DNA from 2 places in the Nocardia sp. NPDC057455 genome. Region 1 is predicted to be linked to the other one. Evidence: riboswitches for the same ligand, from Rfam matches in the RefSeq annotation. Region 1 holds a riboswitch; the other holds the start of a gene.
The links. Region 1 has a riboswitch for thiamine pyrophosphate ahead of ACFU5M_RS20775 (purine-cytosine permease family protein). Riboswitches for the same ligand answer to the same signal wherever they lie in the genome.
Positions count from the first base shown of each region.

Region 2: linked by a shared signal. The riboswitch ahead of thiC (phosphomethylpyrimidine synthase ThiC) and the one ahead of ACFU5M_RS20775 (purine-cytosine permease family protein) in region 1 are both predicted to bind thiamine pyrophosphate.

Region 1 is NZ_JBHVDM010000050.1:2,107-16,406, reverse strand. Features, by position in the region: gene ACFU5M_RS20825 (lipase family protein) at 1-928, shown strand, start outside; gene ACFU5M_RS20820 (MFS transporter) at 931-2,370, opposite strand; gene ACFU5M_RS20815 (MarR family winged helix-turn-helix transcriptional regulator) at 2,525-2,974, shown strand; gene ACFU5M_RS20810 (response regulator) at 3,061-3,756, shown strand; gene ACFU5M_RS20805 (ATP-binding protein) at 3,795-4,838, shown strand; gene ACFU5M_RS20800 (DUF4153 domain-containing protein) at 4,913-6,610, shown strand; gene ACFU5M_RS20795 (hypothetical protein) at 6,645-6,923, shown strand; gene ACFU5M_RS20790 (CopG family transcriptional regulator) at 6,916-7,239, shown strand; gene ACFU5M_RS20785 (LOG family protein) at 7,381-7,878, opposite strand; gene ACFU5M_RS20780 (DUF72 domain-containing protein) at 7,889-8,722, opposite strand; gene ACFU5M_RS20775 (purine-cytosine permease family protein) at 8,744-10,111, opposite strand; TPP riboswitch at 10,108-10,222, opposite strand; gene ACFU5M_RS20770 (hypothetical protein) at 10,311-10,706, opposite strand; gene ACFU5M_RS20765 (cytochrome P450) at 11,190-12,446, shown strand; gene ACFU5M_RS20760 (styrene monooxygenase/indole monooxygenase family protein) at 12,461-13,663, opposite strand; gene ACFU5M_RS20755 (AAA family ATPase) at 13,787-14,300, shown strand, end outside.
Region 2 is NZ_JBHVDM010000041.1:441-14,740, reverse strand. Features, by position in the region: gene ACFU5M_RS18295 (Na+/H+ antiporter subunit D) at 1-638, shown strand, start outside; gene ACFU5M_RS18290 (Na+/H+ antiporter subunit E) at 635-1,210, shown strand; gene ACFU5M_RS18285 (monovalent cation/H+ antiporter complex subunit F) at 1,207-1,467, shown strand; gene mnhG (monovalent cation/H(+) antiporter subunit G) at 1,464-1,799, shown strand; gene ACFU5M_RS18275 (DUF5933 domain-containing protein) at 1,865-3,223, opposite strand; gene ACFU5M_RS18270 (glutamate--cysteine ligase) at 3,300-4,445, opposite strand; gene ACFU5M_RS18265 (superoxide dismutase family protein) at 4,457-5,140, opposite strand; gene ACFU5M_RS18260 (LytR C-terminal domain-containing protein) at 5,302-5,871, opposite strand; gene ACFU5M_RS18255 (DUF3263 domain-containing protein) at 5,920-6,273, opposite strand; gene ACFU5M_RS18250 (peptide deformylase) at 6,456-7,046, shown strand; gene ACFU5M_RS18245 (GNAT family N-acetyltransferase) at 7,036-8,043, shown strand; gene ACFU5M_RS18240 (exodeoxyribonuclease III) at 8,076-8,906, shown strand; gene ACFU5M_RS18235 (TetR/AcrR family transcriptional regulator) at 9,041-9,595, shown strand; gene ACFU5M_RS18230 (homogentisate 1,2-dioxygenase) at 9,661-10,857, shown strand; gene fahA (fumarylacetoacetase) at 10,827-12,032, shown strand; gene ACFU5M_RS18220 (hypothetical protein) at 12,309-12,755, shown strand; TPP riboswitch at 12,959-13,081, shown strand; gene thiC (phosphomethylpyrimidine synthase ThiC) at 13,073-14,300, shown strand, end outside.

The DNA of each region.
Region 1 (14,300 bases):
GCCCGCGCTTTCCAGCGGCGCGGTCTTCGTGCCCGAGGGCACGCCACCGAGCGGTGGCTGGCCGGTGCTTTCCTGGGAGCACGGGACCGTCGGTCTCGCCGACGAATGCGCGCCTTCCACCGCGGGGCGCAGCAAACGCGATCTGGACTACCTGGCGACCTGGCTGCGCCAGGGCTACGCCGTCGTCGCGACCGACTACATCGGTCTGGGCACCCCGGGACCGCACGCGTACCTGGACGGACGTGCCGAGGCGCACGCGGCGATCGATATGGTGCGCGCGGCGCGCGCCGTCGACGATTCGCTGTCGTCGAAATGGGTGGCGATCGGGCAGTCGCAAGGCGGCGGCGCCGCGGTGTTCACCGCGTCACTGGCCACGAAATACGCTCCGGACCTCGACTACCGCGGCGCCGTCGCCACCGGCCCGGCCTCCAACATCGTCGATGCCGCTTCGTTCCTCGGACCCGATGTGCCTGCGATCGGCAACGCGCACCTCACCGCCTACATCGCGTATGTGATGAACGGTTTGAAGGCGGCGCGACCAAGCTTCGATCTGGACGGCTATCTCAGCCCGATCGGCAAGCAACTGGCGACGGCCGCGGAGTCACTGTGCTTCCAGCCGCTCGCCGATCGCGCGCAGGGAATCTCGGTCGGCCAGTTGTTCTCCCGCCCGCTAGCCGACGGTGATTTCGCCGCCACGGCCCGCCCGGTCATGGATGTGCCCCTGACGGGATACGACCGGCCGATGTTCATCGGACAGGGCACCAACGACACCGATGTCCCCGCCCCGCTGACCGCGAAGCTGGTCATCGATCTGCAATCGCACGGCGTCCGGCCCGATGTCCACGTGTATCCGGGCAAGGATCACAGCGCCACGATGGCCGCTTCGTTGCCCGACAGCATTCCCTTCGTCGCGGGCCTGTTCGCCTGAGTTCAAGCCCGCGCGGCCGTGGGCTCGAGTTCGGCGGTGTCCTGCAGCGGCTCGGTGGGTTTGCGGACCGGAATGCCCAGCGCGACCAGTGCGGCGAGCGCGGAGACGCCGCACCCGATCAGCAGTCCGGTGCGGAAGCCTGCCTCGGTGGGGATGGTGTGTCCGGCGAGGCCGGTGCTCATCTGCGCGAGAACGACTCCGACGACCGCGGCCGACACCGTGGTCCCGATCGAGCGCATCAAGGTGTTGAAGCTGTTGGCCGACGCGGTTTCCGACAGCGGGACCGCGCCCATGATGAGCGCGGGCATCGAGCCGTAGGCGAGGCCGACGCCACCGCTGCATACGCAGGTCACGACGAGCAGACCCCAGGTCGATCCCAGCAGCAGCACCGACGAGCCGTACCCGAGGGCGATGACGATGCTGCCCACGATGAGCGTCACCTTGGGGCCGCGCGCGGCCGAAAGCCGAGCGCCCAGCGGGGAGACCGCCATCATCACCAGCCCGGCGGGGGCCATCCACAATCCCATCGCCAGCATGGACTGCCCGAGGCCGTAACCGGTGACCACCGGCAGTTGCAGCAGTTGCGGGATGATCAACGACTGCGCGTACATGGCGAACCCGACCACGACCGAGGCGGCGTTGGTCAGCAGCACCTGCTTGCGCGCGGTCACTCGCAGATCCACCAGGGGATCGGCGGTTCGTAGTTCCCACCAACCCCAGACCGCCAGTATCAGGATCCCGGCCGCGAACAGGCCGAGGGTGGTTCCGCTGGTCCAGCCCCAGTCGGCGCCCTTGGACACCGCGAGCAACAGGCAGACCAGCGCGGTGCCGAGGCCGAGTGCGCCGAGCACGTCGAAGGCGCCGCCTCCGCGCGCCGGGATGGCGGGCACCAGCAGCCAGATCAGCGTGGCCACGCCCGCGCTCAGCACGGCCGAGCCCCAGAACAGCACGCGCCAGCTGGCGTTCTCGGCGACCGCCGCGGCGATCGGAAGCCCCAGCGCGCCACCGATCCCCATCGATGCGCTCATCACCGCGATGGACGTGCCGAGCCGCTCGGTGGGCAGGACGTCCCGCAACGCGCTGATGCCGAGCGGCACCACGCCCATGCCGATGCCCTGCAGGCCGCGCCCGGCGATCATCGGCACGACCGAGCTCGCCATCGCGCAGACCAGCGATCCGCCGATCAGCGGAACCGTGCACACCAGCAGCATGCGCCGCTTGCCGTAGAGATCGCCGAGCCGGCCGGTGATCGGCGTGGCCACCGCACCGGCGAGCAGTGTCGCAGTGATCACCCAGGAGGCGTTGGACGGCGTGGTGCCCAGGATCCGGGGGAGGTCCCCGATCAGGGGCACCACCAAGGTTTGCATCAAGGCGGCGACGATGCCCGCCGCCGCGAGTACGCCGACGATGCCCTCGGACCGAACTGCCGATGGTGCTGCCACGCGGATCTCCCTCTCTCGTCAATGTTTGTGCACAGTACATATGAATTGCATTATGCACAAGAGTTGTAATATGCAAATGTGCTGGTCCGACCGGGTAGGTGTGGTATAGGTGCGGAGATGAGCCCGTGGCGGCGGATATCGGCAGGAGCGTTGTGTGGACAAGCCCGTATCTTCGGTGGAGTTCGAAACCATGCTGCTGGGGCGGCACAGCCTCAGCGCCAAGGCCCGCCGGGGCACCGGCCACCTCGACCGCAGCGCCTATACGGTGCTGAGCAGGCTGCGAGTGCAGGGCCCGATGTCGGTGGGTGAGCTCAGCGATGCCTTCGGCCTGGACACCTCCACGCTGCACCGGCAGACAACCGTTATGCGCGCAGCAGGCCTCGTCGAACGCATTCCGGATCCGGACGGCGGCATGGCGCGCAAGTTCCGCCTCACCGCCGAGGGCGGGCGCCGGCTCGACGCCGAACGCACCTACAACGTCCGCGCGCTCGAGAGCGTGCTGTCAGACTGGAGCCCCGAGGACGTCGCCGCGTTCGCCGGATTCCTGAAGCGGTTCAACACCGACATCGAACGCGTCGACAAGCGTCCGTGGCCCCGGCCGTGATCGCGTGCCCGCACCGTCGCGGACGCACACGAAATCTCCACAAATGGCGCCGGTTCTCTCCACAACCGGTGGCTAGGGTTCGGTGCATGGAACACAGCGCACCGGCGCGCCCCGCACGGCGGATCCTGGTCGTGGACGACGAGATCACCATCGCCGAATCCGTCGCGGCACGCCTGCGGGCGGAGGGGTTCACTGTCGAGCTGGCCCATGACGGCCCCTCGGCCGTCGCCGCCGCCGAGGCCGTCGACCCCGACTTGGTGGTGCTCGACGTCATGTTGCCGGGATTCGACGGGCTGGAGGTATGTCGTCGCATTCAGTCGCGCCGCCCGGTGCCCGTGCTCATGCTGACCGCTCGTGCCGACGAAACCGACCAGCTCGTCGGATTGGGCGTCGGGGCGGACGACTATCTGACGAAACCGTTTTCGCTGCGCGTGCTCGCCGCGCGGGTGCACGCGCTGCTGCGCCGGATGGAGCGGGCGGCCGACCGTGACGGTGCGACGATACTGGTCGGTGACCTCCGCATCGACGTCGATCAGCGCCGGGTCTGGCGCGCGGAGGTGGAGGCGCTGCTCACGCCGCTGGAGTTCGATCTGCTCGCCCGGTTGGCCCGTCGCCCGCGTGTGGTGCTCGCTCGGGAGCGACTGCTCGAAGACGTCTGGGACTGGTCCGACGCGGCGGGCACCCGCGCGGTCGACAGTCACATCAAGGCGTTGCGCCGCAAACTCGGCGCCGACCTGATCCGCACCGTACGCGGCGTCGGATACGCCCTGGAGGCCCGATGAGCGCCGGTCCGGAGAACGCGCCGCGAATGCGGGAGAGTATGTCCGGCAGGGTTTCCCGCGAGTGGGGCCGGGTGAGCGACCAGGTGGCCGAACTGTTGCCGCGGCCGCTGGACCCGGTGAAGTCGATCAAGCTGAAGCTCGCGATCCTCATGCTGTGTTCCGGTGGTGTCGCGTTCGGGTTCTTCCGATTCAAGATCGGGTGGCTGCCCCCGCGCACCACGCTCACCGCGGTGGTGATCGCGTTGGTCACCTCGCAGTTCCTCGCCCACGGCATCACCAGGCCGCTGCGGGAGATGACCGCGGCGGCCAAGCGGATGGCCCACGGCGACTACACCTTGCGGGTACGGGCCAGTTCGCGCGACGAAGTCGGGCAACTGGCCGAGGCGTTCAACCAGATGGCCGCCGACCTGGCGGCGGCCGACCAGCAACGCCGCGATCTCATCGCGAACGTCTCGCACGAATTGCGCACTCCGATCACGGCTTTGAACGCGGTACTGGAGAACCTGGTCGACGGCGTCTCCCAGCCCGACCCGGCGACCCTGCGCACCGCGCTGGCCCAGACCGAACGGCTGACGCTGCTCGTCTCGGAATTGCTCGACCTCTCCAGCATCGAAGCGGGCGCCTTCCCGCTCGATCGCGAGAATCTGCCGATCGCGCCGTTGCTGGCCGACGTCGTCGCCGAAGCGGAGGTCATGACCGCCGCGCTCGGACGCGGCGTGCGCTTCCGCACCGACGTGCTGCCCGGTACCGCCCGCGTGTACGCCGACCGCGCGCGCCTGCATCAGGTGCTGCTCAACCTGCTCGACAACGCCGCGCGGCACGGGCCCGCCGGCGGGGAAGTCCGCCTGGCCGTGCGCGCATCGCAGGGCGAGGTCGTGATCGACGTCGAGGACGACGGCCCCGGCATTCCACCCGCCGAACGCGCCCAGGTGTTCGACCGGTTCACCAGGGGCGGCCGCACCGCGGGCGGGGGCACCGGACTGGGCCTGGCCATCTCTCGCTGGGTGGTCGACCTGCACGGCGGAACCATCGCGGTCGCCGACCCCGGCTCCCGCATCCGGGTGGTTCTGCCCGAGCGCTGATCAGCCGCACCACCCGACCCGGACCGCAGGTGCGGACCCGGGGTGATATCGCACGCCTATCGAAGGAACGAACCATGCCTCTGGAACCCGAATCAGCGTCGGCGTCCGACCCGGTGTCATCGGGGCCGGCCGATGAGCTGCCTCCCGGTCCGCCGACTGAATCCGCGCCCCCCGCAACCGATTCCAGTGAAGTGCCCGCTACGCCCGCTGCTGCGGCATCGGTGTGGGCGCCACCGGGGCGCTCGGGGGCCGCGGTCGCCGAGGTGCGTGCCGGGACCGGCGGTCGACCGGTGGCCGGGCCCATCTTCCCACCACGCCCGTCCAAGTGGCGCCGGGTCGCTTGCCCTCCCGGCGTAGCGCTCGCCGCGCTCGTCTCCGGATCGGCTGCCGCCGTCCTGATCCACTGGGACCGGCCAGGCATCGGGTGGCTGCTCGCGGCCGGTATCGCCGCGACGGCGGTGTTCCTCGTCGACCGCAATGCCCGCAGGCGCACGGCGAGTACGACGAGTGATGGTGCGGGTGAGACGAAGTCCGAGCGACAGACGGTCGGCGCCGGTTTTCCTCGGCGCAACGCGGGGCGGCTGTGGTGGGCGACGCTCGCGCTCGTCCTGCTCGCGGTGGGGGCCGTCCGCGCCGCGGGCTGGCTGTTCGCCTTGTGTGTGATCGCGGCATGCCTCGCCGGTTCGCTGGCGGTGGTCGGACGCCGCTCGGCGAACGGCATCCTCTACGACACTTTCGCTGTCGGGCTCGAGGCGGTCGCCGCCGTGCCGTGGGCATATACCGGTACCGCCCGCGTGCGTGGCGGGAACGCGCCACGTGCGTGGCGGCTCGGGCTGTCGGTAGCGGTGACCGTCGCGTTGCTCGCGGTGTTCGTTCCGCTGCTCGGCAGCGCCGACGCCATGTTCGCGGCGTTGCTCGAGACCGTGACGCCGGACGTGGACCTGCCGTCGGTGCTGCGGTGGCTCGTGCTGTTCGCGGTGGCCGGTCTCGGCGCGCTCGGCGCGCTGTTCTTGCTGGCCGGCCCCCCGCCGCCCGCCACAGCGGCCGTGGGCGGGCGGACCTTGCGCCGGTCGGAATGGGCGCTGCCGGTCGGCGCGCTCGCGATCCTGTTCGCGGCGTTCGTCGCGACCCAATTCGTCGTGCTCTTCGGTGGCGACGATCACGTCCAGGAGACCTCGGGCCTGACCTACGCCGAATACGCGCGCACCGGGTTCTGGCAGCTGTCGGCCGTCACCGTGCTGACCCTCGCGGTGCTCACGGTCGTGCTGCGCTGGGCGGCCCAGGACACGGCTACCGACCGATGGTGGCTGCGCGGGCTGCTGGCGGCGGTGAGCGTGCTCGCGCTGGTGATCGTCGCCTCGGCGCTCGGCCGGATGTGGACCTACCAGCAGGCCTACGGGTTCACGGTGCTGCGCCTGCTGGTGGAAGCCTGCGAACTGTGGCTCGGCTGTGTCTACGTGCTGGTGCTGGTCGCGGTTTTGCGGCTACGCCGGGCGTGGTTGCCGCGCGCCGTGCTGGGCACCGCGATGGCGACGCTGCTGGCGCTGGCCGTCCTGGACCCGGAGCGGTTGATCGCCGAGAAGAACATCGATCGGTGGCAGCGGGGTGAAACGCTGGACACCGAATACCTGGTCACCCTCTCGCCGGACATCCTGCCCGCGACCGATCGGCTCCCCGAGCCGCTGCGCGCGCAGGTGCGTACCGGGCTGCGGGCAGACCTCGACGGGGACGCCTGGCAGAGCTGGAATCTGTCCCGGGCGAGAGCGCGGTGAACTCAGATGCAATACACTTGTATTATCGCTGATCGTGGGTTATAACTGGCCTGAGTGGGCACTGTTGTCGCTGGTGGGGATCGACCCTCGCGAAGTGCTGCAAGTGCTCACGGGCACCCGTCGATGGCCTCGGCGGGCGCGTGGCCGGAACCAGCTCGCGGTCCTGACGGTATGGGGCCGGACCGAGACGGGCCGGCCGCTGATCGTCGCTGTCCGCCGCACCGAAGGCTGGCAGTGGGACATCCTGGGCGCGGTCGAGATGACCGAAGCCCAGGTGGCCGAACTCGAGCGTTGGGAGCACGCCGATGACTGACTATCCGACGAACCCCGAGGACGTCCGGGACTTCCTGTCCGGTCTGGAATACACCGACGCGCCCGTCGACCCGGCCGAGCTGCCCCCGCCGCTACGCGCCGAGGACATGGTCACCGTCACCACGTCGCTACGCATCCCGCTGGATCTGCATCAGCGCGTCAAGAAGGCCGCCGAGCAGCGCAACGTGACCATGTCCGCACTCATACGCGACTGGATCGAACTGGAGCTGGCCGCCCTGGAGAACGACCAGCCCATTTCGCGCGCCGACGCACTGCGGGCTCTGGCCGCCCTGCATCCTCTGCGACAGTCGGCGTGAGTTTCCGCCGCGACGGCGTCACCGGTCGTCGCGGGTGAGGATCCGGTCGAAGTGGGTGGCGAACTCGTCGGGTGCGCTGCGGTAGCCGACGTGGTCGCCCGCGAAATCCGAGTAGAGCGACCTTTCGTCAGACCGATGGCCTCAGGACGGTTCGGGCTGTGTGATCCCGTGCAGCGCCCGGCGCACCGCGTCGGCCGGGTCGGCCGCGGCCGTCATCGCCGCCACCGGTCGCCCGTTCGCGTCGCGAATCTCCCATCCGCTCAACGCGATCACCGGAATCCCGCCGCGCCGCCGGGCGAGCGCGACCTCTGACAGCGTGCCCCACGAGCCGCCGATGACGATGACGGCGTCCGCCGACTCGACCAGGATCGCGTTGCGCGCCTCGCCCATATTGGTGAACAGCACCGCCGACAAGCCGGGACACACCGCGCCTCGGTCGGTATCCGGACGCACACCGATCACGAGCCCACCGGCCTCGGCGCAACCGGCGGCGACCGCGGCCATCACGCCGGCGCCGCCACCGCACAGCACGGTCACCCCCGCTTGCGCCAAGAGCCCGCCGACCGTGCGCGCCCACTGCGCTTCCTGCTGCGTGCACTCCCTCGGCCCGCAGACCGCGACCTGCCGCACCGGCGTCACCTTCCTGTCCTCACCCCGCGGGCCGTGGTGCCACGATCGGTTCCAGGCGCTCGCGCAACGCCATCGCGTCGCGGGGCGCCCGCACCTTGGCGTCGTTGTCGAAATAGGTGTAGACGTCGCACGATTTCGCCCACGAGGCGATCTTCTCCGCCCACATGTCCAAGCCCTCGTCGGTGTATCCGCTGACGTAGAGCTCGTCGTGCCCGTGCAACCGGATGTAGACGAAGTCGGCGGTGACTTCTTCGAGCAGCGGATACTTGCCCGCGGCGTCGGCGACGACGAGGGCCACGTTGTGGCGGGTGAGCAGGTCGGTGAACGCCGGGGTCACGAAGCTGTCGTGCCGGATCTCCAGCGCATGTCGCATCGGCCGGTCGGCGTCGGTGCTCGTGTGCGCGGGGTCGACGCGGTGATCGTGGCGCCGCGCGATCTCGGCGGCCTGCTCGGTGCTGCGGGGGAGCCGGGACAAGAAGGCGTCCAGCACGTCGGCGTCGAAGCGGAAGGTGGGCGGCAGTTGCCAGAGAATCGGTCCCAGCTCGGGCCCGAGCGCCAGCGGACCGGAGGCGAGGAAATTGGCCAGCAGCTCGTCACCGTCGCGCAGCCGCTTCATGTGCGTGATGAAACGGCTGCCCTTCACCGCGAACACGAAATCGTCCGGAGTCTGCTCCGCCCACCTCTGGTAGCTGGACGGGCGCTGCAACGAATAGAACGAGCCGTTGATCTCGACGCTGTCGAGTCGCTCCGACAAATAGGCCAATTCGCGCTTGTGCGCGAGACCCTGAGGGTAGAACGTCCCGCGCCACGGCGGGTAGACCCAGCCCGACGTACCGACCCTGATCCGGCCCATCCCTCCATGGTGGCAAATTCGCTACGCCGATGTGTTCTTCGCCGTCACCTTTCCGACCAGCCAGGCCATCGCCAGCGCCGCCAGGAACGACAGGAGCGATGCGCTCATCCACGCCTGCCCGGTGAAGTGCAGAGCCTGCCGGGCCTGGTCCCAGAATTCCGTCCACACACCGGCGTCGCCGGGGTTGACCAGTTGATACACCGCGAACCCGGTCAGCCACGCGGCCACCATGCCCCAGCGCGCGGGCGCGTCCGGTGCGGTGTTCCACTCGCGATGGGCACGCAAGAAGAAGTCGGCGACGAGCACGCCGAGCAGCGGCACGAACACCGACCCGATCAGTCCGAGGAAGCCGAAGTAGTTCGCCATGTTCAACCGCAGGGCCAGGATCGTGATCAGGGCGCCGAGGCCGATCGAGAGCACCCTGCGGTCGACGCGCGGTGCGAGATTCTGGATCGACACGGCGGTGGAATAGACATTGGCGAAGGACTGATCCGCCTCGCGCAACACGAAGACGAAGAAGAACAGCGCGCCGAGGCCGACGTGCAGGAACGGTGCGTACGGTCCGCCTTCGCCGGTCGCGAGCGCCAGCGCGAACAGGCCGAGGACGTAGGCGATGATCTGGGTGAGCGCGTACGCGCCGCCGGCCGCGCCGAACGCCGAGCGGCCGGAGCGGGCATGACGGGTGTAGTCGGCGGCGACCGGCACCCACGAGATGGAGACGGCCAAGGCGGCATCGGTGGCAACCCAGAAGAGGTTCCAGTCGACGCCGAACGGCCCGCTCCCGCTCGGGCCCGGGTTCGCCCGTAGATCGGGCAGACCGGCGCGGAAGAACTGCAGATAGAACCAGACAAGGGCGATCACGACGCCTGCGGTCACGAATCTGCGTAGCAGCCGCACCGAGCCGAGCGGCCAGATCGTGAGAACCGTCGTGAGTGTGCCCGCGACCACCACGTAGAGCCAGTGCGGGCCGCCGCCGAACAGTTCCTCGGCCGCGTCACCGATGACGATCAGCTCGAACGTTCCCCAGCCGATCAATTGAGCGATATTGAGCGCGGTGGGCAGATAGCTGAGCTTCGCGCCGAACAGCCCGCGCAGCAGGACCATAGCGGGTTGACCCGTGCGCGCGCCTGTCAGCGCCGCGGCGCCGAGCATCGCCGCGCCGACCAGGGTGCCCAGCACGGTCGCCAGGATTCCGGCCGCGATCGAAAGCTGCGCGGCTCCCTCGGCGTTCGGCGCGAGCACCGTGTACGCGCCGGAGAACGCGAAGAGGCTGACGCCGAGATTGGCCCAGAACGCGCTCTGGTCCCAGAACGAGAGCACTTTCGGTGCGGGCTGGTCGAGGGTCAGCGGGGCTTCGTGCGCCGCGTTCGCGCGGGTCGACGACGACATGACGGAAACGCTCTCCCTACGCCGGCATTACCCGGACAGGTTCATGCGGTCGGCGACGCGTGCGGTTCGCCCTCTCAGCCCGGCCTTGCCCGAGCTCCCGCGATGGGGTGATTCCGGCGAATAGTACACCCGCGCCAGTTTCCGTAGCGGGAAAGAAGACCGCGGCCCTTCCGCCGGACTTCGCACCGAGCCCGGCGGTTCAGCCCATGAGCAACGAGGCGGCGAACCAGGCGAGCACGACCAGCACCGCACCGACCAGCGCGCCGGGGAACAACGCTCGCCCCTGCCGGGCCGCCATACCCGAGAGCAACACCCCCACGGCGAATCCCACGATCCCACCGCCGACCATGATCCATACGCCCGCGCTGGTGTCGACCCGGCACTCCGGCTTGGACGCGCAGATGCCGCCCGCCATCAGGAACCACGGCGCGAGGACCGTCGACATCGCGGCCAGCGTCGCGGGCAGAAACCACAACAGCGCACTGACGACGAGATCCGCCGTGCGGGGTGGTGCGACCGCGTGGGTCTCGGGCTCGCGCGTCGGATAGCCGGAGGGGGTCGTGCCGTGGGACACCTGATTCAGGTAACCGTGCATCGTGTCTCGCTATCGCTTGTCGGTGGAGTCGACCGGGCCGATGGAAGTTATACACCAGCCCCTTGCGCCACCGAAGTGCTTGTGTTCCCGAAGATGTGGACGTGTGGCAGGCCCGCCGACCTCGGCCGGACACGGCTCGTCCGTCCAGCGGTCGGCAGCGAATGCCCAGCATCACAGCGGGGTTCGGAAGCGCGCACGGCGTGGACGGTCGGTCGCGGCGAGCGGGGGCGGTAGGCGATCGGCGCGCGAGTTCGAATCCGGCTGGCGCCCGGCAACATAACCGCATCGCCGCAGGCCGCCCGCTACTACCGATGCCCGTACTCTACCTACGCGACCATCCTATGTGTCGATCCGTTGCGCGGTAGAGACGACGCGGCGCCTCGGTGCACCGCACGGACCGAACGACGACGGCGTCGCGACGGTCCGCGCCGAGCTCGTCTCGCCCGCGCTCGCCGAAGACGCTTCTACTGTGGGAGTCACGCGTTGACCACGCCCCGAGACCTCGACCCGACGACGACCAACGCCGGCGCCCATCATGGTTCGCCCATCGACCACGAGGTCGAGCGTGTATCGCTGTACTCCCCGGAGTTCGCCGCCGATCCGCATCGCGCCTATCGCGACATGCGCGCCCGCTACGGTTCGATGGCGCCGGTCGAGCTGGCGCCGGGTGTGCCCGCGATGTTGGTGCTCAGCTATCACACCGCCGTGCGAATCATGCACGACCCGCAGCACTTTCCCGCCGACCCTCGCACCTGGCAGGCGAACGTACCCGCCGACTGCCCGGTGCTGCCGGTGCTGGAGTGGCGCCCCAATGCGATGCGCAGCGTGGGCGAAGAACACGCGCGCTACCGGCAGGTCAATACCGCGAGCATCAATGCCGTCGACCTGCACGCCTTGCACGACACGGTGGAGCGGAGCGCGACCGGGCTGATCAACGCCTTCTGCGCGGCGGGCAGCGCCGATCTGGTGTCCGAGTACGCTCTTCCGCTGGCATTCGAGGTGGTGAACGCGATGCTGGGCTGCCCGCCGGAGATCGGGCGTGAGGTCGCCGCCGCGACCGCCGCCGTGTTCGACGGGGTGGACGCCGAAGCGGGCAACCGCATGCTCGGCACCGCGCTGCTGCGGCTGATCGAACTCAAGCGCGCCGAGCCGGGCCGCGACATCACCACGCGACTGTTGCAGCATCCGGCCGGTTTGGACGAAGCGGAGGTGATCCACCAGCTCGTCGTGCTCTACGGGGCGGGCATCGAACCGCTGCAGAACCTGATCGTCAACACCCTGGTGCTGATCCTCACCGACGACCGGTTCGGCGGGGACGTCCTCGGCGGGAGCTTGGCCACCCGGGACGCGCTGGACGAGGTGTTGTTCACCGACCCGCCGATGGCCAACTTCTCGGTCACCTACCCTCGTCAGCCGATCCTGATCGACGACGTCTGGCTGCCGGCCCATCAGCCGGTCGTCATCAGCTTCGCTGCCTGCAACAACGATCCGGCGGTCAGCGGACGCAATCACAGCGGCAACCGGTCGCACCTGGCGTGGGGCGCCGGACCGCACGCCTGCCCCGCTCGTAGCCCGGCCTATCTGATCGCCCAAGACGCGGTGGACCAGTTGCTGGACGCGTTGCCGGAACTGCGACCCGCGATGCCGGTGCACCAATTGACCTGGCGGCCAGGGCCTTTTCACCGCGCCTTGGCGGCGCTGCCGGTCGTCTTTCCCGCGACACCGCCCTGGCAACCCTGAGGCCGGGAATCCGGTCAGGACGGGACTGCCGCCGCGAGCCGGGCGAGGTTCGCCGGTCGCGCGAAGGTGTCGGCGAAGGCGTCGGCGAGCGCCGGCTCGTGCTGGGCGGCGAGCATCATCTCCCGCATGGCGGGCGGCGGATCGAGCACCGTCGCCGTCCACCGCGCGGCGGGGTGCGCGACGGACGTCAGCCACGGCTCGGCCGCCCACTGCATCCATGCGCGGTCGTAGGGACCCTCCGAGTCGTGCAGGATCGCCTCGCTGTAGCGGATCGCGCAGTGCACGGCGTTGTTGGCGCCTTGCGCGCCGCCCGGATCCATCCGGCAGACGACGTCGCCTCCGCCCAGCACCGGCAGGCCCGACGGCAGGGTGCCCACCGGACGGCGCATCACCGGCGTCACCGCGCCGACCAGTGTCGCCCCGGCATCGGTCGGTTCGGCGTGCCGGTAGCGTTCGGCGAGTTCGGCGGGCAGGTGCGCCCGCAACAGTTCCCTGGCTCGCTCCCACCGCTGCGCGGGCGTGCCGTGCTGGTCGAACACGTCCAGCGCGCCGCCCGGCCGCGCCTCGAAAAGCAATATCTCGCAGCGGCGTTCCTGCCCCGGCTGCCCGGTCAGGCCGGGATAGGAGATCACTTCACCGTGCTCGGGCAGCGCGGTGTATGAGCCGAGGCCCTCCGGGTCCGGCTCGACACCGTCCAGGTACAGCACCGCGAGCCGCCGCAGCGGCCCGGCGGCCACCGGCCACGCCGGATCGGCATCGAAACAGCCGGCGAGCTCGTGACCGGCACGGGTCACCACGGTGAGGTCGTAGCCGGCGCAGGCGCGGTCGAGCTCCGGCACCGAGGGCTCGGCGATACGCAGGTCACCGCCCTCGGCCAGGAACTCGCCGAGCCAGCGCGCGAACACCGTCCGTTGATCGACGCTCTGCGCGGGCCGGGTGAATCGTCCGGCCCAGGTGACCACCGTCGTGCGCTCGACGACCATGGTGAACCTGATGCCCTCGATGTGCGGCGCCGTCGAACGCCAGAAGCCCAGGCCCAGGTCCGACTCGAGATCGAGCGTCGGCGGGAACTTGACCTGGGTGCTGGTGACGGTGCCGGCGAGGACCGCCTCGGCGTCCCGATCGGTCACCAGCGTGACAGGACGGCCGCCGCGCAGCAGACGATGGGCGAGGGGCAACCCGCATTCGCCCGCCCCGAGTACCAGTATCTGTCCCACCGTAGTGTCCTTCCGGTCCTGCGATCGACTGTCCGACAGCGCAATCGTCCGCGTATAGGTGGGCTCGGCACATCGGTAGAGACCGCGAACTCCCGGCCGCGGATCCGGCTACGCTGCCCTCTTGTGTCGGTAGGACGAGTGTCGGGTTCGGGGCTCCCACCCGCGGCCGGCGGTGATTTCGTCGGACGCGAACGTGAGCTGGAAAAGATCGGGATGGCGTTGCTGGGCGAAACGCGCTTGGTCACGCTGATCGGCGCGGGTGGCATCGGCAAGACCCGGCTGGCGACCGAGGCCGCGCACCGGTTCCACAAGGCGCGCCGCGTGCCGGTGCACTGGGTTCGGCTGGCGTTGCTGTCCCGCGACGCCGACGCGGCGGCGGTCGAGGAGCAGGTCGCACGCTCGCTGATCGATGCCGATTTCTCCGGACGCTCGGCATGGGAGGCGGTGCTCGACACGCTGCGCCGCCGTGACGCGGTCGGGCGCACCTTGCAGACGATCCTGGTGATGGACAACTGCGAACACGTCCTGGACGGTGCGGGTCAGGTGATCGCGGATCTGCTGGAGGCGGCGCCGGGGCTCACCGTGCTGGCCACCAGCCGCGAGGCGATCGGATGGGTCGATGAGCAGTTGGTGCCGG
Region 2 (14,300 bases), on a different contig from region 1:
GGGTCGGCCTTGCCACCGCGTCCGGGCTGGCGGGCTCGGTGTTCTACGTGGCGCACCACATTCTGGTGCAGACGGCGCTGTTCCTGGTGGCCGGCCTGATCGAGCGGCAAGCCGGATCGACCTCGCTGCGCAGGTTGGGCGGGCTCGCCGCGGCCAGCCCGCTGCTGGCGGTGCTGTTCCTGATCCCGGCGCTGAATCTCGGCGGGATTCCGCCGTTTTCCGGGTTCATCGGCAAGGTCGCGCTCTTGCAGGCGGGCGCCGAGCGCGGCAGCGTGCTGGCCTGGGTGCTGGTCGGGGGCGCCGTACTCACCAGCCTGCTCACGCTCTATACCGTGGCCCGCGTGTGGAGCAAGGCGTTCTGGCGACCCCGCGCGGACGCGCCGGAGGGCCATCTCACCGCGGCGAAGCCGCCGACGCTGATCGAGGATGCGACCGACGTGCACTACGACGAGCGCACCGATCCCGGCCGGATGCCGCCGCTGATGGTGTTGTCCACCGCGGCGCTCGTGGCGGTCGGGTTGTGCCTGACCGTGCTGGCCGGTCCGATCCTCACGATCGCCGACCGGGCCGCGGTCGACCTGCGCGATCCCGGCGTGTACATCGGTGCGGTGCTGGGTGATCCGCGAGGCCCGCGATGAGCGTCGAGCAGACCGGGCGCGGCCGGCGGCGCGAGACGATCGTCCGGATCGGCGTACTCGTGTGGCTCACCATGGTCTGGCTCGCCCTGTGGGGCGATCTCAGCGTCGCGAACCTGCTGGGCGGGCTGGTGGTCGCCGCGCTGATCATGGTGGCGCTGCCGCTGCCGCGCGTGCCCGTGTCCGGTCGGCTGAACCCGCTTCCGATGATTGCCTTGGTCGTGGTGAGCGCGTATTACGCGCTGGAATCGAGTCTCCAAGTCGCCTGGTTCGCGATCCGCCCGGCTCCCATGCCGGTGTCCGGCGTGCTGCGCGTGTACGCCCGCACGAGATCGGATCTGGTGCTGGTGCTGTGGACCGATGTGCTCAACCTGATCCCGGGCACGATGGTGCTGGAGATCGACCGCAGGCGCTGCGTCGTCTACGTCCACGTCCTCGACGTCGGCAGCGACGCCGCCGTGGACAAGTTCCACCGGACCACCCGGCGGCTGGAACGGCTGCTGATCGAAGCGTTCGAACGTCCGACCGGCTGGCCGCGCTTCCGGCCCGCCGCGCTCCCGGAGGTGCCATCGTGACCGTCGTCGCCGTACTCGCCGCCGTCATCCTGACCGCGGCCGCGCTGCTCACCACCTACCGTGTCGTCCTGGGGCCGAGCACGCTGGACCGGGTCGTCGGCATCGACTCGCTGATGGCCATCGCCGCCTCCGGTCTCGCCGTGTGGGCGGCCTACAGCGCCGACACCACCGTGGTACCCGCCATCGTCGCGCTAGCGCTGGTCGGATTCCTCGGCTCGGCCGCGGTGTCCCGATTCCGGGTGCGGGACGACAAATGAACCTCTGGCACGCGCTGGCCGGCACCCTGATCTTGTTCGGCTCGACACTGGCGCTGACCGCGGCGATCGGGATCGTGCGCTTCCCCGACACGCTGACCCGGATGCACGCCGCCACCAAACCCCAGGTCATCGGGCTGATCCTCGTGCTCGCGGGTGCCGCGATCCAGCTGCGCGGGCACGGCAACGTCTGGACACTGGTGCTGGTCGGGCTGTTCACCCTGCTCACGGCCCCGGTGATCGCCCACCTCATCGGCCGCACCGCATACCGCGAGCAGCGCCACCGTGACGGGCTGTTGCGCGTCAACGCCTTGCGCGAGGACGACGTGGAATAGCCCCGCTCAGCGCCTGGCGTTTCACCCCGCGCCGGCCAGGTCGGGCAGCTCGGCCGGACTCCCGCTCAGCGCGTGGCGGGTTCGACCTCTCGTTCCGCCCGCAGCGGCTGACGCACCGTCGCGAACCACGTCGCGTGGAACGCCGCCGCCAGTCCGGCCAGCAGCCCGAGCACCACCGTGCCCGCGAGCACCGGGTACTCGGCCATCGGCACCGCGAGGTAGCGGTAGGACAGCAGCAGCGCGGCCAGCACGACCACACCGGAGCCGACCAGCCGGACCCGGAACCATCCCCAGCCGCGCTCCGGCTCGCGCAGCGCCGATTCGACGGTGAGGCACAGCACCGCGCCCGCGACCAGGTCGACGCCGTAGTGGTAGCCGAAACCGAGGGTCGCGGTGAGCGTGGCCAGCAGCCAGAACGCGCCGCCCCAGCGCAGCCAGCCCGGGGCGAACTCGCCGTCGCTGTCGCGGCGGGTGTGCAGGAACACCGACAGTGCCCAAGCCGTGTGCATCGAGGGCATGCAGTTGCGCGGAATCGCCGCGTCGAACGGCAGCGGCAGCGGATTCCGGTCGATCGGCGGCACCACACCCGGCCAGTAGTTGCCCAGTTGCAGTCCGTTGCCGTCCGGTCCGAACGCGAACATCGGCCCGACCACCGGGAAGAGCACATATACCAAGGGGCCGATCAAGCCGAGCACCAGGAAGGTCCGCACCAGATAGTGCGACGGCCAGCGGCCCGACGACACCACCCCGCGCAGCTGCCACACCGCCACGACGATGGCTGCCACGGGCAACTCGATGTAGACCCAGTGCAGCACCGCGTAGACCACCGGCCCGAGTGCGTCGACCGCCCGGCCGAGCACCCAGGACGGATCGCCCAGCGCGTGGTCGGCCAGGATCACGTATTCGTCGAGCACCGTCGGCCTGCCGATCACGGTGACGTGCAGCCAGACGTCGCCGACCTTGGTGGCCAGGATGAGCAGCGCGCCGAGTGCGGCCGCATGCAGCGCGTCCCGCCGTTCGGCGCCCGACCAGCGCAGCCAGGCCAACAGCGCGAGGCCGGTCAGCACGATGACCGGTCCGTTGCCGATCGCGAACGGCTCCCCCGCCAGCAATCGGGCGCCCGCCCACACCACGTCGACGGCGACGGCGACGCCCAGCGCGACCAGCCTGCGGCGGGCCGAAACGCCCACCAGCGCAAGGACCAGCCCGGCCCAGGGCACCGACATGGACTTAGGGGTGCCGATGTAGTCCCGCGCCACGCTCTCCAGCGGGCCGTCGAACCCTTGCCAGACAGCGATGACCTGCAACACGATCAGTAGGACGGGCACCGCGGCCACCCCCGCGGCGACCCGGACCCGGGTCCGCGGTACGGGACGGCGCGATACCGCGCTTCCTACTTCGGCACCCGGGTCTTCGACTAGCATCCGACCATAGTAAACGGGGCGTGAACGCCATCCCCCTGGCCAGCTGAACGGCAGCCGACCTATCCGCGCTAGGAGGTTACTGTTTCAGTTCCTCGACCAGCGCGTCCACCACCGCGATCAGATCGCCCTGCGACGCCGCGGCGACGCGGCGCTGCCGCTGATAGGAGGCGCCGCGCTTGGGGATCTCGGCGACCATCGCCAGCTCGTCCGCACAGCCGAGTCGCGCCGCCGTCGGCTCCAGCCGGTTCAGCAGATCGTCCAGGTCGTCGGTCACCAAGCGTTCGTTGCTGTCGGAATCGGTGATGATGATCGCGTCCAGCCCGTAACGGGCGGCCCGCCACTTGTTCTCCTGCACATGCCACGGCGGCAGAGTGGGCAGGTCCTCGCCGTTCTCGACGCGGCGATCCAGGTCGACGATCAGGCAATGGATGAGCGCGGCCAGCGCCGCGAGCTCGGCGCGCGTGGAGATGCCGTCACAGACCCGCACCTCGATGGTGCCCCATTTGGGGGCCGGGCGGATGTCCCAGTGCATGCCGCCCAGCTGGGTGAACACACCGGTCTTGACCTCGTCGTGCACGAAATGCTCGAACTGGGTCCAGTTCTCGAACTGGAACGGCAGGCCCGCGGTCGGCAGCTGCTGGAACATCAGCGTCCGGTTACTGGCGTAGCCGGTGTCCGATCCGGACCACATCGGCGAGCCCGCCGACAGCGCGAGCAGATGCGGATACGACAGCAGTAACGAGTTGAGGATCGGAAAGACCTTGTCGCGGTGCGAGACTCCGACGTGCACGTGCACGCCCCAGATCATCATCTGGCGGCCCCACCACTGCGTGCGCTCGATCAGCTCGTCGTAGTGCTCCGACCGGGTCAGCTGCTGGGCCGACCACTGCGCGAACGGATGGGTGCCCGCGCAGAACAGGTCGACGCCGAGCGGGTCGGCGGCGCGCCGCACCGTGTTCATGGTGCCGGTCAGGTCCTCCACCGCCGCGCCCACGGTCTCGTGCACGCCGGTGACGAACTCGACGGTATTACGCAGCAACTCCTTGGTCACCTGCGGTGTGCCGTCGTGGGCACGCAGCTCACCGAGTGAATCGAACACCGCGGCGGCGGTATTCGACAGATCGCGGGTCACCTTGTCCACCAAGGCGATCTCCCATTCGACCCCGATCGTGGGCCGGGGCGAACCTTCGAAGGGAACGTGCTCGATTCCTGCCCCGGCCATATACCACCGCGCTACTGGATCACGCCACAGGCGACACGGCCGCCCGCGTCGCCCGTCGCTAGGGTCGTCTCGTCCGGACCCGCGACGCCATCGGCGCGGTTGTAACGGTTGGGGATGTTGCCGAAGTTGTCGGCGTCGGCGTGGATGATCAGGGCCTTGCCCTTCACGTCGTCCAGGGTCACCGCGTCGGTGGTGGTGACCAGCTTGGCGACGCCGTCGCCACGCACTTCCAGCGAGCTCAGATCGCCGCTGGCCGGGTGCGCGTTGGCGCTGCCGACCTGCAGATGACCACCGGCCGACAAGAAATCGCCCGCCGGGCCACCGGTCGGCGCGACCGAGTTCGGCTCGCACTTGCCCACCTGGTGCACGTGCAGGCCGTGGAAGCCGGGGCGCAGCCCGTGGGCCTCGACGGTGACTTGCAGATGGTTGCCGTCCTCGGTGAAGTTCGCGGTGCCGACCGAGGCGCCCGAGGGGTCTTTCAACTGGACGTTCACCCCCTGCGCGGCGTTCGGCGAGCCGTGCTCGGTGCTCGACTGCCCGGCCGGAGCCGCGGACCCGGTCCACACCGGCGGGGGGGTTCCCTGGACGTCACTCGACTCCTGGCTGTTCGAGCAGGCGGCGAGGCCGAACACCGCGACCGCGAGCACCGGGGTCACAGTCCGCCAGGACGGGCGTCGAGTTGTGGACGGGGCCATCGGGGAACTCCTTTACGAGTACCGAGTTTACGAGTAAAGCTGGGTGGACACGTTCGTTACCGGACAAGATGATGCCACGCCGCCGTGCCGAGGCACCGACAGGGCGGCGCGCCCTCACCGAGCATTCGCCGGTCCGAGCGTGCGAACAGCGGCCACACGGGTCAGTTACCCGTGACGATCACCGTTACACCCGGTCCGCTGTCCCCGATTCCGTCCGACTTCGGCGCCACCGCCGCACCGAGCTCGTCCGCGACGGCCTGCGCCGCCTCCTTGTCGCCGGGCGAGTTGCCGTAGTACACAGTGGTTTTCGCGATACTCGTGCCGGGGTAGTTGCCGGTTTCCGCGATCGTCCACCCGCTCGCCGAGAGCTGGCCCGCCGTCTTGGCGGCGAGTCCGGGCACCATGCTGTTGTTCAGCACACGCACCGCGACCGAACGGGCCGCGGCAGAGGTGGTCGCGGCGGCGGTCGTGGTCGGCGTGACCGTCGCCACCGCGCTGGACGAGGACGCGGCCGAGGTCGGCGCCTTCGGCGTGGTCGTGCTCGCCGGGATCTGGGGCGCGGCCGTCGCGCTGGAGGTGGGCGATTCGCTGGTCCCCGAGGCGTCGGTGTCGGCGTCGGAACTCGACAACGACATCGCGCCCAGACCGGCGAAGACGATGGCCAACGCGATCAGCACCATCGCCAGGGCGCGCAACGGTGGCCCACCGGAGGTGGGATTCGGGTAGCTCACCCTCGCGAGCCTAGTCGCACCGGGCGGGTCCGGGTCCGCATCGCCGGGTCAGACCTGGAATCCCAGCCGTCGCGCCGCGCGCGCCTTCTGCCTGCTCGCGCGCAGCCTGCGCAGCCGCTTGACCAGCATCGGGTCGGCGGCCAGCGCCTCTTGCCGGTCGACCACCGCGTTCAGCACCTGGTAGTACCGGGTCGGCGACATGGCGAACAGCTCGCGGATCGCCTCCTCCTTGGCCCCCGCGTACTTCCACCACTGTCGTTCGAACGCGAGGATGTCGAGTTCGCGACGGCTCAGCCCGGCGCCGTCCGCCTGCTCGGCCGGAGCCTGCCCCGTCGTGACTTCTTCGCTCGCGGAAGGGCCGTCCTGGCTCTCGGAAAGATTCCGTGCCGCTGCGCCGTCCATCTCGCTCCCTCGCCGAGTAACCACCAGACGAAAATGGTGCTTGTACGTCGCGGAACATTCAACCACGCACCTGGGGAATCGCCCGGGCCGCGACGCGGCGTGTTTCCTACCTGCCGGTAGATCCGGTCTCCGGTTCGGCACCCGAGGCGCTGTGACGTTGCACCCACGGCAATAATTGGCCCATGGCAATCCTCCCGATCGTGATCGTCGGCGACCCGGTTCTGCACAACCCGACCGAACGGGTCACCCAATCGCCGGAGGAATTGGCTCCGCTCATCGCGGACATGTACGAGACGCTCGACGCGGCGCACGGCGTCGGTCTCGCGGCCAATCAGGTCGGCGTTCCGCTGCGCCTGTTCGTCTACGACTGCCCCGACCTCGGCGCGGACGGCACCGCCACCCGGCGCCGCGGCGTCGTGATCAACCCGGTGCTGGAGACCTCACAGATCCCGGAGACCATGCCCGACCCGGACGACGACGAGGAGGGCTGTCTATCGGTGCCCGGCGAACAGTTCCCCACCGGCCGCGCCGACTGGGCGAAGGTTTCCGGCACCGACGAGCACGGCGAGCCGGTCGAGGTGGAGGGCAAGGGCTTCTTCGCCCGCATGCTCCAGCACGAGGTCGGGCACCTGGACGGCTTCCTCTATGTGGACGTGCTGGTCGGCCGCAACGCACGGGCCGCCAAGAAGGCGATCAAACGCAACGGCTGGGGCACACCCGGTTCGAGCTGGCTGCCGGGCACCGATCCCGACCCGTTCGGGCATGACGACTGACCCCGCCGCCGGCCTGTCCGATATTCCGCTCGGCCGCCGTGTGGTGTTGCGCTATCGGTTGCCCGCGGGTTATCCCCAACCGATGACCGACGTGATCGGCGAGCTCGTCTCCCTGGATCCGCCGACCGTTCGCGGCGCCGACGGTACGGTCGTCTCGGTGGCGCCGGAGCGTGTGGTAGCGCTGAAAGCCATCGGTCCCAGGCCGATTCGCACCAAGGAGATCCGCGCGCTGGAGGCTGCGGCCGCCTACGGCTGGCCGGGCGTCGAACACGCGTGGATCGACGGCTGGCTGGTCCGCGCGGGCCACGGATACACCGGGCGCGCGAATTCAGCTGTGCCGCTGGGCAGTTCCGAGGCGCCCGCCGCCGTGTCCGCGGAGACGCTGCACCGCATCGGCGAGTGGTACACCGCGCATGGCCTGCCCTTGCAGCTCGCGCTGCCCGATCGGCTGGCCCCCGTGCCGCCCGGCTGGCACAGCCGGCGAGAAACGCTCATGCTCGCCATCGATCTCGACAATTTCGTGCTGCCGCAGGGTCCTTCGATGGTGCGGATCGCGACCGCCCCCGACACCGACTGGCTGGAGGTGCATCGTCACGGCGGCGAGGTTCCCGCCGAACAGGCGATCTACGCTCCCGCACCGGATCCCGAGGTGCTGACCGCGGTTCTCGACGGCGAACTCGGCTTCGCCTCGCTCGGCCTGCCGCGCCCTATCGCGATCGGCCGCGGCGCGCTCACCACCGCCCCGGACGGGCGCCGCTGGGTCGGCCTCGCCTGCGTGGCCGTCGCCGCCGCGCACCGCAGGCACGGGCTCGGCTCGCTGGTCTGCGCCGAGCTGCTGCGCTGGGGCCACGATCGCGGTGCGACACACGCGTACCTCCAGGTCGAGGCGGCCAACGAGGCGGCCCGCGGGATGTATCGCGATTTGGGCTTCGTCGAACACCACGCCTACCGCTACGCCGCGCCGCAACCCCTCGCCGGGGCCGGCGACCTGCGGTAGAACAGACCTGTCACCCCGCAAGGAAGGCCACCGTGCGTCTCGCCACCTGGAATGTCAACTCGATCCGTTCCCGGCTCGACCGTGTCGCGGACTGGCTCGACCGCCAGGACATCGATGTGCTGGCCCTCCAAGAGACAAAGTGCCGGGACGACCAGTTCCCGTTCGAGCGCTTCGACGAGCTGGGGTACGAGGTTGCCCACCTGGGCATCAACCAGTGGAACGGAGTGGCGATCGCCTCTCGGGTCGGCCTCGCCGACGTCGAGTTCGCCTTCCCCGAGCAACCCGGCTTCGACAAGGACGCGGGCGAGTCGCTGATCAGCACGCCGGTCGTCGAGTCCCGCGCGATCGGGGCCACCTGCGGTGGCGTGCGGGTGTGGAGCCTGTACGTGCCCAACGGCCGCACCTTGACCGATCCGCACTACGCATACAAGCTGGAATGGCTTACCGCGCTACGGGACAACGGCGCGCGCTGGCTGGCCGAGGACCCGCGGGCCAAGATCGCGCTGGTGGGTGACTGGAACATCGCGCCGACCGACGACGATGTCTGGTCCGTGGAGTACTTCGCCGACAAGACGCACACGTCGCAACCGGAGCGCGACGCCTTCCAGGCTGTCGTGGACGCCGGGTACACGGACGTCATGCGCCCGTTCGCGCCGGGGCCGGGCGTCTACACCTACTGGGACTACACCCAGCTGCGCTTCCCGCGTAAAGAGGGAATGCGCATCGATTTCGTCCTCGCCTCCCCCGCGCTCGCCGCCACCGTGACGGACGCGATGGTCGATCGCGAGGCACGAAAGGGCAAGGGCGCCAGCGACCACGCTCCGGTGATCGCCGAGTTCGCCGACGGCCCAGGGGCCTCGTGACCCGCCCGGCGCAGCCGCCTTTCCCCCGCCGCAGCAGCGGGAACCGGGCAACCAGCGCCCGGCTGGGCGGCGTGAACAGCGACGGGCAACGGCAACGGGCGCAGCACCTCGGCCCGGAGCGCCGCCGCCCGCAAGTGCTCGACACCGCGCTGGCCATCGCCGTGGAGAACGGCATCGCCGCGGTCACCATGGCCGCGATAGCGGAGCGGATGAGCGTGACCCGGCCGGTGGTCTACGCCTGCTTCGCCGATCGGGTCGAGCTGATCGAGGCGCTGATCCAGCGCGAGGAGGGCTACCTGGTCAGCGGCGTGCTGGAGGTGGTGTCCCCGCGCGACGTGGACGCGGACGAAACCGTGTTCGTCGAGGGGTTCCGCGCGCTGCTGACGAAGGCCGCGAGCCGGCCCGACGCCTGGCGGCTGGTCTACGGCAACCCCGACCCCGCCGTGGCGAATTCGTTCGGTCGCGGCCGCGCGCTCGTCATCGAGCGCTGCGCCAAGCTCTTGCGTCCGACGCTGCGCGCCTGGGGCACCGTGGACGCCGAGCGCAAGCTGCCCGTGCTGGTGGAGCAGTGGGTGTCCGCGGGTGAGGGGGCGGTGCGCGCGCTGCTCGCGGACCAAGACGGCTGGACACCGGCGGATCTCGGCGCGTTCGTCGGGGCCTCGGTCTATCGCGCCCTGCGAAACGCCTGATCGACGATCCGGCCGCACTACGATGGTGATCAACTATCCGACCACCGGCTGGCGGAGGAACGGTCATGGCGTTCTATCGGCAAGTGGGTGCGGTACCGCCGAAGCGGCACACCCAGCATCGGGATGAGCAGGGCAGGCTCTACTACGAGGAGCTGATGGGCGAGGAGGGCTTCTCCGGCGACTCCTCGCTGCTCTACCACCGCGGCCTGCCGCCTGCACTGGTCGACTCGACGGTCTGGGAGTTGCCCGATCAGCGGACGACGCCGAATCACCCCCTGCGCCACCGTCACCTGCGGCTGCACAACCTGTTCCCCGGCGACACCCCGTCGGAAAGCGATCCGGTCACCGGGCGGCGGTTGCTGCTCGGCAACGCCGACGTGCGCATCTCCTACGTCGTCGCCAAGGGTGTATCGCCGTTGTACCGCAACGCGATCGGCGACGAACTGGTGTACGTGGAGTCCGGCGCGGCGGTGGTCGAAACCGTGTTCGGCGCGCTGCCCGTCCGGCAGGGCCACCAAGTGCTCATTCCGCGGGCCACGACGCATCGGTGGCGGCCCACCGGCCCGGAACCGCTGCGGGCGTACGTGATCGAGGCTTCCGGCCACATCACGCCGCCGAAGCGCTACCTGTCGAAGTTCGGTCAGCTGCTCGAGCACGCCCCGTACTGTGAGCGGGACCTGCACGGACCGGCCGAGACGATCACCGAGACCGGCACCGAGGTGGAAGTGCTGGTCAAGCACCGCGCCGGTGGGCGGGTGGTCGGAACCCGGATGGTCTATGCCACCCATCCGTTCGACGTGGTGGGCTGGGACGGCTGCCTGTATCCGTACGCGTTCGATATCGCCGACTTCGAACCGATCACCGGCCGTATCCATCAGCCGCCGCCCGTCCATCAGGCATTCGAGGGCGGCAACTTCGTCATCTGCAATTTCGTGCCGCGCAAAGTGGACTACCACCCGCTGTCGATCCCCGTGCCGTACTACCACTCGAACGTCGATTCCGACGAGGTCATGTTCTATTGCGGTGGCAACTACGAAGCGCGCAAGGGTTCCGGGATCACCCAGGGCTCGGTGTCGGTGCACCCCGGCGGCTACGCCCACGGCCCGCAACCCGGCGCCTACGAGAACAGCATCGGCATCGAGTACTTCGACGAGCTGGCCGTCATGGTGGACACCTTCCGTCCGCTGGAACTCGGTGAAGGCGCCCTGGCCTGCGAGGACCCGACCTACGCATGGACCTGGTCCGGGCGTGGCCCCGCGTGAGGACCAGGGTCGAGGTCTCCCCGGAGTCCCTGTTCGGTCCGGACAACCTGCCGTACGGGGTGTTCGCGCCGAGCGGAAGAAGCCCGCGGGTCGGTGTGCGGCTCGGTGAGCACGTCATCGATGTGCTCGCGCTTGTGGACGATCCGGTGTTCGCCGAACCGAGCCTGAACGCCTTCCTGGCCCAGGGGCCCGGACGCTGGCGCGCGGTCCGCGACCGGATTCGCGAGGCGGTCGAAGGCGAGCTGGACAGCGCGGCGGTACACCCCCTGTCCGATGTGAAACTACGGCTGCCCGTACGGATCGGCGACTACGTGGACTTCTACGCGAGCATCGATCACGCGACGAACCTCGGTCGCCTGTTCCGACCGGACGGTGACCCGCTGCTGCCGAACTGGCGCCACCTGCCGGTGGGCTATCACGGGCGGGCCGGGACCGTGGTGGTGTCCGGCACCGAGGTCGCGCGGCCGTGCGGGCAGCGCCGATCCGAATCCGGTGCGCCGGAGTTCGGCCCTTCGCGGCGGCTGGACATCGAGGCCGAACTCGGCTTCGTGATCGGTGTCGGCTCGCGGCTCGGCGTGCCGGTCGGCATCGACGAGTTCGCCGACCGGGTCTTCGGCGTCGCGCTGGTCAACGATTGGTCCGCACGCGACATCCAGGCCTGGGAGTATCAACCGCTCGGGCCATTCCTCGGCAAGTCGTTCGCGACCTCGCTCGCACCGTGGATCACCCCGCTGGCCGCCCTGGAGTCCGCGCGCATACCGCTGCCCGAACAGTCGCCCGCGCCACTGCCCTACCTGCGGGGGGACGAGGCTTGGGGCCTGGACATCGATCTCACCGTGGCGTGGAACGGTCACCCGGTCGCGCACCCGCCCTATGCCCGGATGTACTGGTCACCGGCGCAGATGCTCGCTCATCTCACCGCGAACGGCGCTTCCACCCGCACCGGTGATCTGTTCGCCTCCGGCACCATCTCCGGTCCAGAACCGGACCAGCGCGGGTCGTTCATCGAGTTGTCCTGTGGCGGCAGCCAACCGATCCTGGTGAACGATCGGCAACGCACCTTCCTCGAAGACGGCGACGAAGTGACGATCACGGCATCGGCTCCCGGTCCCCGCACCTCCCGCATCGGATTGGGCGAGGTCACCGGCCGCATCCGTCCCGCGCATTCGCGCTGAGCACCGGCCACCGAGCGGTGGCGCCTCGGTCTGTCGTCGGCCGTTCGGCACCGGTTGACCCGCCACCATCGGGTCGCGGCCGACGAGACGGCGGCACCGCCCGGTCGCCGCTGAAGGCTCTCCGCCGATCCGGGTGGAGCGCGCCGACGGATACGACGCCTGCGCCGGAAGTTCCCCGCCCATCCGGAGCGCAGCAGCAAACTTACAGCGCTTGAGCTCGCCCCCATCCGGGTACGCCGCGGCTACGGTTGCATCCGCCAGACAAGGAGCGAGGTCATGACCGATCGCCCGGACGTAGCGCACCGTCGGCCCGACGGCGTCGGCGACACCACCGTCGCCGCCACCGGCAAACTCTCGGAGGCCCTGGAGATCATCGAACGCGCCCGCGGTCACCTCTACGCCTTCCACCAGCTGACCGGCGGCGCCGACCTGGCGCTCGACGAGGCCGTGGAGCTGTTCCGCGAGGCGGGCCATACCCACATCGCCGACCGGATATCCACCGAGTTGATCGGTCGCAACGTGCTCGCCGGACGCTGGACGTTCCAGATCATCGAGGAATACGACGACGGCTACTACGGCCTGTTCCGCGACGTGGAACGGGCCGTCCGGGATGAACTGCTCGACGGTCGCCGCCACCTCTACGAAGCCGAGATGAAAGAAGCCCGCCGCACCCGCGGCGCGCCCGGCCATTCGGCGAGGCCGGAGTCGCAGGAAGACGGGTAACTCCGATCGAACATGCGGAGCACGACGAGGCCGGGAGCCTGCGTGGACCTGCGGCGCGCGGCCGCGGTTGTCCTGACGACGGTTACGGCTACGGATCCGGGCGGCGCGCACGAACACTGCTGCCGGTGCCTGGGAGTTCGCGCGGTCCCGGCGAATCGCCGGGCACGCGGCCGGGCGGTCCGGGTATGGTCGGGCGGGAAAATTTCACAACCAACGGGGGCTCGCACCAGCGGGCTGAGAGGACGGCTAGCCGAGAGGCGTCAGGGCCGTCGACCGTATGAACCTGACCGGGTAATGCCGGCGTAGGGAGGAAATAGATGGCACCCGCCGCTGCGTCCGACGGCGCATCCGCACCCGTCGACAATGTCACCACCGGCCCCATCGAGGGCAGCGTCAAGCACTATCTCGAGGTCGAAGACCTGCGCATACCGGTGCGCCGGATCAATCTGACCAATGGCGAGCACTTCGACGTCTACGACACGTCGGGCCCGTACACCGACGAGACGGCGACGATCGATCTCGAAGGCGGTCTACCGAAGCTGCGTGACACCTGGACCAGAACCGAGGGGACGGGCCCGCGCACCCAACTCGCCTGGGCCCGCGAGGGCATCGTCACACCCGAGATGCGCTTCATCGCCGCGCGCGAAGGCGTCGCACCGGAACTGGTGCGCGAGGAGGTGGCCGCGGGCCGCGCGGTCATCCCGGCCAACCACAAGCATCCGGAACTCGAGCCGACCATCATCGGCAAGAAGTTCCTGGTCAAGATCAATGCGAACATCGGCAACTCGGCCGTGTCCTCCTCGATCGCCGAGGAGGTGGAGAAGATGGTGTGGGCGACCCGCTGGGGCGCGGACACCATCATGGACCTGTCCACCGGCAAGAACATCCACGAGACCCGCGAGTGGATCCTGCGCAACTCCCCCGTCCCGGTCGGTACCGTGCCGATCTATCAGGCGCTGGAGAAGGTGAACGGCGACCCGACCGCGCTCACCTGGGAGATCTACCGCGACACCGTGATCGAGCAGTGCGAGCAGGGCGTGGACTACATGACCGTGCACGCGGGCGTGCTGCTGCGCTACATCCCGCTGACCGCCAAGCGGGTGACCGGCATCGTCTCGCGCGGCGGGTCGATCATGGCAGCCTGGTGCCTGGCGCATCACCGGGAATCGTTCCTGTACACGCACTTCGAGGAACTCTGCGAGATCCTGGCCCGCTACGACGTCACCTTCTCCCTCGGCGACGGCCTGCGGCCCGGCTCCATTGCCGACGCCAACGACGAGGCGCAATTCGCCGAGCTGCGCACCCTGGGCGAACTCACCAAGATCGCGAAATCGCATGGCGTGCAGGTGATGATCGAGGGCCCCGGTCACGTGCCGATGCACAAGATCGTGGAGAACGTCCGGCTCGAGGAAGAGTGGTGCGAGGAGGCGCCGTTCTACACGCTCGGCCCGCTCGCCACCGACATCGCACCGGCCTACGACCACATCACCTCGGCCATCGGAGCGGCCATCATCGCGCAGGCGGGCACCGCCATGCTCTGCTACG